Regions from separate parts of the Microbacterium sp. LWH11-1.2 genome, predicted to be linked through region 1. Evidence: predicted binding sites of a transcription regulator. Region 1 holds the regulator's gene; each other region holds the start of a gene.
What was found. The regulator LexA, encoded in region 1, represses DNA repair genes until DNA is damaged. The targets are predictions, from matches to a motif close to TCGAACANNTGTTCGA.
Positions count from the first base shown of each region.

Region 2: a site for LexA is predicted at 2,212-2,227, ahead of MRBLWH11_RS02390 (HNH endonuclease signature motif containing protein). Genes of this name have one in related genera too.
Region 3: a site for LexA is predicted at 2,287-2,302, ahead of MRBLWH11_RS07635 (DUF222 domain-containing protein). Genes of this name have one in related genera too.

Region 1 is NZ_CP151636.1:2,557,676-2,561,953, forward strand. Features, by position in the region: gene MRBLWH11_RS12345 (DUF4345 domain-containing protein) at 1-343, shown strand, start outside; gene MRBLWH11_RS12350 (prolyl oligopeptidase family serine peptidase) at 327-2,216, opposite strand; gene lexA (transcriptional repressor LexA) at 2,309-2,995, opposite strand; gene MRBLWH11_RS12360 (LysM peptidoglycan-binding domain-containing protein) at 3,284-3,664, shown strand; gene MRBLWH11_RS12365 (histidinol-phosphate transaminase) at 3,825-4,278, shown strand, end outside.
Region 2 is NZ_CP151636.1:516,232-520,509, reverse strand. Features, by position in the region: gene MRBLWH11_RS02395 (endo-alpha-N-acetylgalactosaminidase family protein) at 1-2,101, shown strand, start outside; gene MRBLWH11_RS02390 (HNH endonuclease signature motif containing protein) at 2,238-3,614, shown strand; gene MRBLWH11_RS02385 (carbohydrate ABC transporter permease) at 3,691-4,278, opposite strand, start outside.
Region 3 is NZ_CP151636.1:1,602,499-1,606,776, forward strand. Features, by position in the region: gene MRBLWH11_RS07630 (glutamate-1-semialdehyde 2,1-aminomutase) at 1-747, shown strand, start outside; gene MRBLWH11_RS07635 (DUF222 domain-containing protein) at 831-2,276, opposite strand; gene MRBLWH11_RS07640 (hypothetical protein) at 2,411-2,860, shown strand; gene MRBLWH11_RS07645 (ATP-binding cassette domain-containing protein) at 2,931-4,278, opposite strand, start outside.

The DNA.
Region 1 (4,278 bases):
GGTCGCCTCGGGCCTGTACGCGATCATCTTCGGCCCGACTTCCGTGCCGGGCGGGTCGCCGACGTCCTCGAGCGTCGACAGCGAGTACCGCTTCGTCAACGTGTTCTGGCTCGCAGCCGGCGTCGCTGTGTGGTGGTCGCTCTTCCGCCTGCGTGAACGAGCGACGGTGCTGCGCACCATGCTCGTGCTGGCTTTCATCGGTGGCCTTGCCAGGGTCCTCTCCGCCGTGGTCACCGGATGGCCTCACCCGGTGTTCATCGCGAGCACCGTCCTGGAGCTGGTCGTCGTTCCCCTTGTGCTCTGGTGGCACGTCCGCTTCGTCGGTCTCAGAGGCTCGGAGTGAAGCCGAACACCCGCCCCAGGAAGGCCAGTTCGCGTTCCAGGGCGTTCACGATCGTCGTCCCGCTGCGGAAGCCGTGACCCTCGCCGGGGTAGACGACGTACTCGTGCTCGACGCCGCTCGCCGCCAGAGCATCGCGGATGGCCTCCGACTGCGACGGCGGCACGACTCGGTCCTCGGCACCCTGCATCAGCAGCACGGGCACATCTATCCGTTCCGCATGCGTCAGCGGTGAACGCTCGATGTAAAGGCCCTCGGCCTCCGGGAGCGGTCCGACGAGCCCGGTGATGTAGTGCTCCTCGAAGCCGTGCGAGTGCTCCGCCAGCATCCGGAGGTCCGCGACGCCGTAGCGGCTGATCCCGGCGGCGAAGGTGCCGCCGCGCACCAGCGCCGAGAGCACGGTCCAGCCCCCTGCCGAGCTTCCGCGGATCGCGATGCGCGAGGCATCGGCGAGACCCGCGTCAGCGAGGCCGCGCGCGGCGGCGATCACGTCGTCGACGTCGACGATTCCCCATTGCCCGTGCAGGCGGTCGCGGTAGGCGCGACCGTACCCGGTGGAGCCGCCGTAGTTGACATCGAGCACGCCGATGCCCCGGCTGGTGTAGAACGCGATGGCGGCGGATGCCGCGCCGGTGACGTGTGCGGTGGGGCCGCCGTGGACGAAGACCACGTACGGAGGCAGCTCGCCTTCCGGCGCTGCGGCTTCGGGGTTGGCCGGAGCATAGGCGAACGCATGCACCGAGCCTTGGCCTCCGTCCACGAGGATCGCGGTGGTGGGCGGCATCCAGGCGGTGTCGACCGGTTCGCCGCCGGCGACCGTGATCGTCTCGCCGGAATCGAGGTCGACGCACCAGACACCGGGTGCGCTCGTCGAGCTGCCGCCGGAGAGCAGCACGCGAGAGCCGGACACGTCGTCGACGCTCACGTGGCCGTCGCAGGGGACGTCGAGGGTGCGGGTCGAGCCGTTGGCGGCGATCTCGACGACGTCGTCGCGGCCGTTGGTGCGCACTGCGACGATGCGGCCGTCTGCGAGGGGCTGGTACCAGCGGTTGCCCAGCACCCAGAGTCCATACCCCGTGTCGGCGTCGCTCGAGGTGATCGCCTCCGGAGCGCCGTCACGTGTGCCGGGGACCAGCGACAGGCGCTGGAGCTGCCAGCGGCCGGTCGGGTCGTCGGCGTAGAGCAGCTCGGTGTCGCTCACCCATTCGGGCTGGAGGGCGGCGCGCGTGGCGACCCAGGGGCCCGCCTCGCCTTCCGCGCCTTCGTCGTCTGCTTCGTCGATCTCGGAGATGACCAGTGTCGCGCTCTCCCACGGCATCCGCGCGCCGTCCCACGCGACCCAGGCGATGCGCGAGCCGTCGGGCGAGAGCGCGGGATGTGCGACGAAGGCGTCGTCCTGCGTGAAAGCACGGATCGCGGCGTCATCCGCTGCCGCTGAACCGTCGGTCGGGATCTCCACGATCCCTCGGATCTGCGCTTCTCCGCGGAGGTCCTCCCGCACGGCGAGGAGCCGCCCCTGCTGCAGACGGAGTCCGCCGTGCGAAGGACCTGCGGGGGTGAGCGGGACCGGACCTGCATCGGGTGAGAGCCGGTACACGCGCTGGTCTCCCGCGTCGACGAAGTACAGCGTGCCGTCGGCATCCGCGGTCCAGGCGCCGCCGCCGTACTCGTGCACGCGCGACCGCGCGCTCCACGGCGCGGGGAGGATCACCGCGCCGCTCGAGCTGCGGACCGTCACGCGCCCTCCCTCGGACGGCACCGACTCGCCCCACCAGATCTCCGAGCCGACGAATCGCGCCCCATCGATCCGAGGGGCGGAGGCCGCGACCGAGGCGGCGGAGAAGGGCGATGGCCAGGAACCGTACGGGGACGACATGGTTCGAGCCTAGGCGGCCGTCGAAGCACGGCCTCCCGAAACCGGGAGGACGGCTCTCATGCCGGCGGACGGCGGATGCCGAAGGGGCGCGGTCAGACCGCGCGGAGCACCGCCACGACCTTGCCGAGCACCGTGGCCTCGTCGCCGAGGATGGGCTCGAAGGCGGAGTTGCGCGGGAGCAGCCAGGTGTGGCCGTCGCGGCGGCGGAATGTCTTCACGGTGGCCTCGTCGTCGAGCATCGCTGCGACGATCTCGCCGTTCTCCGCGCTGTTCTGCGAACGGATGACGACCCAGTCGCCATCGCAGATCGCCGCATCGATCATCGACTCCCCGGACACCTTGAGCATGAACAGATCGCCCTTGCCGACCAGCTGGCGGGGGAGCGGGAAGATCTCCTCGACCTGCTGCTCCGCCGTGATGGGCACCCCGGCCGCGATCCGGCCGACGAGCGGTACGAGAGCGGCATCGCCGACCGGTGTGGCCACGTCTGCCGGGTTCTCGCCGCTCGTACCGGGAAGGTCGATCAGCACCTCCATCGCGCGGGTCTTGCCCGGATCGCGGCGCAGGTAGCCGCTCAGCTCGAGCTGTCCGAGCTGGTGGGTCACGCTCGAGAGCGACTTGAGTCCGACCGCATCGCCGATCTCGCGCATGCTCGGCGGGTAGCCGTGGTGGGCGATGGAGGTCTGGATGACCTCGAGGATCGCCATCTGCTTCGGGCTGAGGCTCTTCCGACGGCGCGTCCGAGGGGCCTCCTGCTCCGGGGCTGAGTTCTCGCTCATGGTGCTCCTTCAGTACGCGATCCGACGTTCCTCTTCGAATGTCGGAGGCCCGTGGTGGGGTGTTCTTATCGAAACCGTATCCGAGAATCGGCCTGATCTGGAAGATCTGTTCGAGCGTGTCGGAAGATTCGGGGGTCCGATTTCGAAGAACAGTTGACAGATGTTCGAACTCGAAGATATCTTCGGAACGTAGCTTCGCATTCACGGCTCCCGGCCGAGACGCGAATGCGAACGCTACGCCAACTTCACCGCCGGCCTCGCCGACGGGGACAGGGTAAGGAGCCCGACATGAGCAGCATCAGCATCAGCACCGCAGCGGTCATCCCGGCACGCCCGGCGACCCGGTCGCGACTGCGACTGACGGCTCGTGGTCGTGGTGTGCTGCTCGCCCTCTCCGCGGTTCCGCTCGCGGTCGGCATCGCCTTCGCGGCGATCAGCGGAGGCAGCGCCATCGCCGCGGGCGACGACACTGCCAGCAGCTTCAGCAGCGCGGACTTCCAGACCGTGACGGTTCTCCCCGGTGACACGCTCTGGTCGATCGCCAACACGGTCGCCCCCACCGCCGACCCGCGCGACGTGATCGGCGAGATCAGCCGTCTCAACATGCTGCGCGGCGGGGCCCTGCAGATCGGCCAGGAGCTCGCGATCCCTGCGCAGTACTCGAACTGACCCTTCGGCAGGCTCAGTCCTTCGACGGGCTCAGGAACCCATTCTTCGGCAGGCTCAGGAACCCATCCTTCGGCAGGCTCAGGAACCCATCCTTCGGCAGGCTCAGGAACCCAAGGGGAGGGGTGCGTCACGCGGAGGGCGCGCGGCCTAGCATGGAAGGGTGACTTCCTCACTCGATGCCCTCCCGCTCCGTGACGATCTTCGCGGGCTCACCCCGTACGGTGCGCCGCAGGCGCCGCTCCCCATCGCGTTGAATGTCAACGAGAACACGCATCCCGTGCCCGATGCGGTCGCGAGCGACATCCTCGACGACATCGCCGTCGCGCTGCGCGATGTGAACCGGTACCCGGATCGTGAGTTCACGACACTGCGCGAGGGATTCGCCGAGTATCTCGGTCACGGCCTCACATCGGATCAGATCTGGGCGGGCAACGGCTCGAACGAGGTCCTCCAGCACATCCTGCAGGCGTTCGGCGGCCCTGGGCGCACGGCGTTCGGCTTCGCGCCGACGTACTCCATGTACCCGCTCATCTCGCAGGGAACGGGGGCGCGCTGGGTCGCGGGCACCCGTCAGCCCGACTACACGATCACGCCCGACGAAGCGGCGGAGCAGG
Region 2 (4,278 bases), 2.0 Mb from region 1:
GCGGGTCATGGTCGACACCACGACGGCGCCGACGCAAGGCACGGTGTACTCGAGCGACTTCGAGGGCAACCAGCCCGGCTGGGGTCCGTTCGTCTACTCGGGCGATCCGGGCGGCATCCGCACCAGCATCTCCCGCCGTCACGACCCGTACACGGGCAGCGACTGGCGCAACACCGCGCGTCCGTTCGCCCCGGGTGGTGCGCAGGCCGGTCTCGCGGTCGACTCGACCCTGCACGGCGATCACTCGCTGCTGTCGCACTCGGAGCTCAGCGGCGTCGTCTACCGCACCGACCCGACGCTCGTCTCGCTGCAGGCCGGACACACCTACCGTGTCGGATTCAACTACCAGGTCGGAGCGAGCGGGGCCTATCGCTGGGTGACGGGGACGGATGCCCTCGCCGCCGGCGAGGCGACCTCGACGACCCTCGGACGAACCGATCTCGCCCAGGCTCTGGAGACGACGTCGTTCGTCCAGGACGTGAAGGTCGGATGCGGCGACTACACCTGGGTGGGACTCGAACGCGTCGGCGGCCCGGAGGTCGACTTCGTGCTCGACGACTTCACGGTGACGGACCTCGGACCGACGACGGGCGGCACGCCGTGCGCCACGGTCTCGGGCGGAGCCGCGGTCCTGAGCCCGGGCGGGCAGTCGACGTTCACCTCGACGTTCACGAACAGCGAGGACATCGCCGTCGAGAACATCGGAGTGGAGCTCGCTGTGCCGGAGGGGTATGCGGTCGAGGTTGCAGACGGCTCCTCGAACCTGTTCGAGACCGTCGATGCGGGCGACAGCGTCGAGACGACCTGGCTGATCACCGCCCCGGCGGAAGCGGCCGGCGCATCGGTCGGCATCGGCATCGAGGCGACCTACCTCGCCGACTGCGACGTGCGGTCGGTCGCGACCTCGGTGCAGGCGACGGTCGCGACGCGGGCGCGGATCCCGAACGAGCAGATCACGGCCTCGGCGAACTCCGAGGAGACGGTGAACGAAGACGGCAAGGCGGCGAACATGCTCGACGGCGAAGCCGGGACCTTCTGGGTCAGCCGCTGGGCCGCCGATGCCACGGCCTATCCGCACGTGCTGACGTTCGACCTCGGCGCTGCCGAACAGGTCGACGGCATCTCGTACCTGCGCCGGACGGCGAACACGAACGGTCCGATCAAGGGCTACGAGGTCGCCGTCTCGGCCGACGGGCAGACGTTCACCCCCGTGACCACAGGAGAGTGGAAGAACGTCGCCGAGTGGCAGGACGTGAGCTTCGAGGAGACGACGGCCCGGTACGTGCGAGTGACCGCGACGTCGTCGATCTCGGGGTCGCAGTTCTCCGCCGTCGCCGAGATCGCGATCTACGGCACGGCCGCACCGCAGAGCGGACATGCACCGAAGGAGCGTCCGGCCGACGACATCGACGAATGCACCCCCGTCACCGATCCGGAGCTGAGTCTCGATGCCACATCGGTCCGCGCCGGCGAGACGGTCGGGGCGGAGCTCACGGGCTTCGAGCCGAGCTCCGCGGTGTCCTTCTGGCTCGGCGAGGTGAAGATCACCGATGCCGCGGTCGATGGCGAGGGGGCGCTGACGAGTCGGCTGCTCATCCCGCTGGCGACCGAAGTCGGGAAGCACGAGGTGATCGTCAAGGACGCCTCGGGCGAACCGGTCGCCAGTGCGCCGCTGAAGGTGAAGAAGGCGAAGCCGGCGAAGGACGCGACGGTGACGGTGTCTGTCGAGACGGTTCGAGGCGGATCCAGCGTCGATGTGCAGCTGCGCAGCTTCGAGCCCGGCGATGCCGTGCAGGTCTGGCTGCACTCCGAGCCGGTGAAGCTGGGCGATGTGACGGTCGACGCGGACGGGAATGCTCTGGCGCGGGTCGTGATCCCCGCGGCGACTCCGGCCGGACAGCATTCGATCGTCGTGACGGATGCCGAAGGCGCGGAACTCGCCCGCACGGGTCTCGCAGTGACGGCCGCACCCGGGGGTGCCGGTGGCAGCCTCTCGGAGACCGGAGCGGATGGAGCGCTGTGGGCGGCAGTCGGCCTGTCGGCGCTGGCGCTGATACTCCTCGGCGGGGTGCTGTGGACGCGCCGACGTCGGGTCGGCTGAGCGGTTCGCTTCGCCGCTGAGGCGCGGCGAGACGGCCCGGAGGGAGTTCCCTCCGGGCCGTCTCGCGCGATCGCCAGGGAGGATTCCTGCCGCGGAATATACTGCCATATTCGAATGTATGTTCTAATCTGGGGGTATGGCACAGCGGCAGACGGATCTTCACCTCGACCTCGATAAGCGTCGTCGTGTGCTGGAGGCGTGGGTGGAGAAGAAGCGGCAGATCGCGGTGCTGGAGTGCGAGGCGATGGAGGTGATGGTCGAGCAGATCGGGTTCCATGAGGCGGATGTCGCGGGGAACGGGTTCCATCGGGATGCGATCTATCGGTCGATGGTTGCGGAGTTCTCCGCTGCCGCTCGGATCCCGACCGGGTCTGTGGAGTATGCGTTCACGGATGCCCTGGTGGTGTCGACGTCCCTGCCGGAGGTGCGGGCGGCGTTCGCCGCGGGCCGGGTGTGTGCGGGGCATGTGCGGGAGATCGTGCGGGAGAGTGCGATCGTGGCGGAGGCGATCCGGAACAAGCGGGTGGATGCCGACGTGATGGGGTTGTACGAGGCGGCGGTGCTGGTGTTCGCCGAACGGGAGACCGCGGCGCGGACGAAGGCGCATGCGGCGCAGGTCGCGGCGGCTCTGGTCGGGGAGACGGTCACGGACCGGCATAAGCGGGCAGCGGGTGAGCGGTGCGTGAAGGTGCGCTCCGTCGGCGACGGGCTGGCTTTGTTGACGGCGGTGCTGCCGGAGTGGGTCGCTGTCGCGATCGCGGACCGGCTCCGCCAGATGACCCGGCAGGTGATCCGGAACCGTGCGCATGCCCGCGACGATGCCGAGAGTGCACGCGACGACGGAAGGGTGATCGTCAGCGACGACACGTTCGCGATGGATCCCGACACCGACACCGGCGCCGGCTGCGAGACCGAGAATGTCGCCGCCGACACGCGCACCTGGGATCAGGTGCAGGCGGACCTGCTCGCCGACCTGCTGCTCACCGCCGACCCGAGCGCCGTCCATGGTGACGGGCTGGACAACATCCAGGGCCGCATCCAGGTGACGATCGCCGGGACCACGCTCGCCGGGGCGGATGATCGGCCGGCGGACCTCGACGGGCACGGCCCCCTCCACCCCGACATCGCCCGCGACCTCGCCGGACGCAACACCGGGTGGTCACGCCTGTTCCTCAACCCCGACGGCATGGTCCGGCAGACCGACACGTACACCCCGACGGAGGGGATGCGGAGGTTCCTGCGCGCCCGGGACCAGCACTGCCGATTCCCCGGCTGCCGCATGCCCGTGCACCGATGCGACATCGACCACACCCACGACCACGCCCGAGGCGGCAAGACCAGGCTCGACAACCTCGCCCACCTCTGCCGCGCCCACCACACCCTCAAACATCCCGACATCCCCGACACACACCGGTGGACAGCCCGACAAGAACGCGACGGCACCATCACCTGGCACAGCCCCCTCGGCCGCACCTACACCGACCGCCCCACCCACCGCGTCATGTTCACCTGACACGAAGGACCTGACCGACAGTGTCGCGAGACGCGCTCCGACACGCGCTCCGAGACGCGAGACGCGACGCCGGCGCTCAGCCCTTGACGGCGCCGGCCGCGAGGCCTGACCGCCAGTAGCGCTGCAGGCTGAAGAACAGGATGATGAGCGGGATCACACCCAGCAGGGCGCCGAGCATCACCGCTCCCTTGTCCGGCGAGAAGTAGGTCATCATGCCGTACAGGCCCTGCGTCACCGGCTTCAGGTCGGCGCTGGAGATCATCATCAGGGGCAGCAGGAAGTTGTTCCACGTGGCCACGAAGATGAAGAGAAAGATCGTCACCATCGCAGGCCCGAGCAGTCGCAGCACGATGGTGAAGAAGATCCGCGCTTCGCCGGCGCCGTCGATGCGGGCGGCCTCCAGGAGCTCGGTCGGCACCGATGACTGGGCGTAGACCATGCCCAGGAACACGCCGAACGGTGAGACCGCGGACGGGATGATGATCGCCCACGCCGTGTTCGTCAGTCCCAGAGCATGGAACTCGATGTACAGCGGCACGGTGAGCAGCGCCACCGGCAGCAGGAGGCCGGCCATGATCACGCCCACGGCGATCTTCTTGCCGGGGAAGGCGAACTTGGCGATCGCGTAACCCGCCATCACGGCGAACAGGGTGCCGATGATGCC
Region 3 (4,278 bases), 960 kb from region 1:
TTGGCGGCTGTGTTCGCCGAGCACGGCCCGCGCATCGCGGCCGTCATCGTCGAGGCCGCGGCGGCGAACATGGGCGTCGTCGCTCCGCTCCCGGGGTTCAACCGCCTCATCGCGGAGACCGCTCATGCTCACGGCGCGCTGATGATCCTCGACGAGGTGCTCACCGGATTCCGTGTGCACCCGGCCGGCTACTGGGGTCTGCAGGCCGCCGCCGGCGAGGACTACCTGCCGGACATCATCACCTTCGGCAAGGTCGTCGGCGGAGGGATGCCGCTGGCCGCACTCGGTGGCCGCGCCGAGGTCATGGATCTCCTCGCTCCGCTCGGGCCGGTCTACCAGGCGGGCACGCTCTCGGGCAATCCGCTCTCGGTCGCCGCGGGCCTGGCCACTCTGCGCCTCGCGACGCCCGAGGTGTACGCGACCGTGGACGCGGCATCCGTCCGTCTTGCGGCCGCTCTCGACGCCGCGCTCTCGGATGCCGGGGTCACGCACGCCGTGGCCACGGCGGGCAGCCTGTTCAATGCGTCGTTCCGCGCGACCGCCCCGCGGGACTATGCCGAGGCGCAGGCGCAGGAGTCGTTCCGCTACGCCCCGTTCTTCCACTCCATGCGCGAGCAGGGCGTGGCACTGCCGCCGAGCGTCTTCGAGGCCTGGTTCCTCACGGCCGCGCACGGCGACGAGGAGTTGGAGCTCATCGAAGCCGCGCTCCCGGTCGCCGCCGCGGCCGCGGCATCCGCTCGGGCCTAGTCGGGGTCGCCAGCACGCCGGCACGCCGGCATGAGCTGGTCGGCAGGAGCGGGCCAGGAGGAGCTGGTCGGGGGATTCGCCGCTCAGACGAACATGACGCGTCGGCGTGCCAGATCGCTGAAGGTGCGCCCGAGCGGACTCGTCCACTCGATGTCTCCACCGGGACGCTGTCGGGCGGTCCATCGATAGCGGCCGTCGATATCAGGATGCTTGAGCGCGTGGTGCCCCAGACACAAGTGGGAGAGGTTGTCGTTCGACGTCGGCCCGCCTCTGGCGTGGTCGTGGTTGTGATCGATCTGGCAGCGCTGCGTCGGCATGCGACAGCCGGGGAACCGGCAGTGCTGGTCTCGTGCCCGCAGATGCCGACGCATCGCCTCGGTCGGCGAGTACGCGTCGGTCGCCGTCACCATCCCGGTGCGGTCGAGGAACAGGCGGGACCATCCGCCCGCGCGCGCAGCGAGGTCTCGCGCGATGTCGGGGTGCAGCGGACCGAATCCGTCGAACTCCGCCGGACGGTCATCGGCTCCGGCGAGGGTGGAGGCCGCGATGGTGACCTGGATCTGGGCGCGGATTCCGTCGAGCCCTGTGCCGCTGGCTGCGACAGGATCGCTCGCGAGCAGCAGGTCCGTGAGCAGATCGGCGCGCACCTGATCGAGTGTGCGGTCGTCGGCCGGCACGTGCTCGATCCAGGGGTCGGTCGTGTAGGTGTCTCCGCTGACGATGGAGTGCGCGTCGAGCGGGTCGTGATCGATGCGGTGTTCGTTGAGCGCAGGATCGTCCCGGTGCGGATCGTCGGCGGCGAGATCGCGCACGAACACGGCGTCGTCTCCGGAGTCGAGCGCGTCGGAGGAGAGGACAGGATCCTGCTCGTCGCGGGTGGTGATCACCTGCCGAGCGAGCCGCGTCAGCCGATCGAGGATCGCCGCGGCGAGATGCTCGGGCAGCACCACCTGGAGCAGTGCGAGGCCGTCGTCGAGCGAGCGCATCGTCACCGCGCGCTCGCCGCGGGCGCGTCGGTGACGCTCGACCAGGGTCTCTCCGGCCAGCGACGCGGCGATCTGCCGCACCATGGCCCGCGTGCGGCCGGGGGAGTCGTGTTCGGCGATCTCGAGGGCCGCGGCGTCGTAGAGACCCAGCGTCTCGGCATCCACCCGTCCCTCCCGCACGGCCAGTCGCACGATCATTCCCGCACGGACGATCTCGCGCACGTGGGCCGCCGTGATGTCTCCCCGCCGGAAGGACTCCTGCACAGCCGGATGCTCGGAGTCGAGCAGACAGGCATCCGAGAACGCGTACTCGACGCTGCCTCGGGCCAGGCGTCCCGCCGCGGAGTACTCCGCGATCATGGAGCGGTGGATCGCGTCGCGGTGGTGCGGATGATCCTTCACATCTTGGTCGAGGATGCGCATCCGGTCGGCGAGGAACGAGGCCGCCTCGGCCTCGTTCACGGCGATCTGCCGGCGCTTCTCCACCCATGCGTCGAGCAACCGCTGACGCTGCTCGATGTCGCTTGTCGGAGAGGAGCTCATGCCTCTAGTATAGAACATATGTTCGAAAGTGCAAGAGGTGATTCGGGGCGACTGGTGCGATCCCACAACGGATCGTTGCGTTCCTGTGAGCAACTTCCAGACAACTGGGAGGGCCGCGCTGGCAGACTGGGGTCATGGTGACGTTGCTGCTGGACCAGACGCAACTGGAGGTCGTGCTCTCGCCGATCGAGCGTGCCGCCACCTTCCACCGGAGCAACCTCCGCGTCGTCCGCGACACCATCACCAAGGTGCAGCTCACGGAAGACGCCTGGACCTGGCTGCGCGGCGTACCGAACCCCGGAACCCACATCCCCGGCGTGCTCGCCGCCGGCAGCTGGAAGGCTGCGGGCAGCCTCGACTTCGTGCTCATCCGTCGTCGTCGACCCGGTGTCGTGATCGACCTCGAGGGTGACGAGCAGTACCGTCGGCTGATCCTGAGCACGCGTCACGGTCTCGCGCTCACGCAGGCGCTCCGTCTCGACGTGTCGACCGAACCCGCAGACGTGGAGGAGATCGTCGCGACCGCGCCGACCCCCGTCTCGAAGGGCAGCCGCCGACCGGTCATCCGTCCGCGACCCGCCTGACCCGCCCGTTCATCGGGAAAGCCCTCCGCACCTTTCGGCGCGGAGGGCTTTCTCGTGTCAGCGGGCGGTCTCAGCCGTGATGGTGCTCGGAGTTCTCGTCGCCGTGGTGCTCGTGATGCTCATGGTGCTCGCCGTGCTCGCCGTGCTCGCCGTTGTCCTCGGAGCCCTCGGAGTGCTCGGAGCCCTCGGAGTGCTCGGCGTTCTCGTCGTGGTTCTCGGAGCCGTCCGAGTCCCCGGCGTCCTCGTCGTGGGTCTCGCCCTGCTCCCCGGCATCCGCTTCGCTGTCGGGGGCCGGCTCGCCCGCGAGCGGGACGGTGTCGATCACACCCGTGGACGCGACCGCCCAGTGCGTTCCCTCGTCGGAGGACGCATCCTGCGGATAGTCCTTCGGCTCGTCCTCGTAGTACGCACGTGCGGCAGCCGCGAGCATGGAGCTGACGGCAGCCGATCGGGGGTCGTCGTCGTCCGTGGAGTCGGAGTCGGGGGCCTCAGCGGCGTCGGGCTGCGCCTCGTCTTGCGCGGACCCGGCGTCCGCGTTCACGGACTCATCGTCCGACTCGGCTTCGCTGTCCGCGTCCGTCGCATCGGAGGCGGCGTCGGTCGCCTCGGAAGCGACGTCGGCCGAGTCGGACGCCTCGTCCGCCGTGTCATCCGTCGCGCCGAGCTCCGTGAAGAACTCGACGCCGGCGTGCGCGTCGTCGCCCGGCTGGTCCGTGCCGTCCTGTGCCGCGTCGTCGGATTCCGTCGCCTCGGATGCGATGGGAGCCGACGTGCCGAACAGGATCTCGTCGAAGGAGCGCGTCGGCGCGGCATCCTCCTCGGATGCGCCATCGTGAGACGCATCGTCCTGAGGTGCATCGTCGGACGTAGCGTCGTCAGCATCGTGCTGCTCGACCGTGCTGTTCTCGACCGTGCTGTTCTCGGCCGAGGTCTCCTCAACGGAGCTCTCCTCGACCGAGCTCTCCTCGACGGAGCTCTCCTCAACGGAGCTCTCCTCGACGGCGAAACCCGCATCGGCCGCGTCGTCGGCGACGAGCGCTTCGACAGCACTCTCCTCGACCGCAGCCTCCGAATCCTCCGCAGCCTCCGAATCCTCAGCTGCCTCCGAAACCTCCGAAGCCTCGTCCTCGGACGCCGTCGCTTCGTCAGCGTCGCCGAGAGCAGCGACACCCGCGACACCGGCAACACCCGCGACGCCGGCAACCCCCGCCGCGACAGCGCCGGCGGCGATTCCTGCGCCGGGTGCCTCCGCGCTCTGCGGGGCGACGAGCTGCGGCGCGGCGGCCTCGGCGCGCGGGCTGAACTTCCCGCCGCGCACATGCTCGATGAAGACGTCTTCCAGGGTCGGGCCGCGCTGCACGAGCGTGCTCAGCGCGATCCCCGCGTCCGCGGCGACGGCGCCGACGGTACCGGCGTCT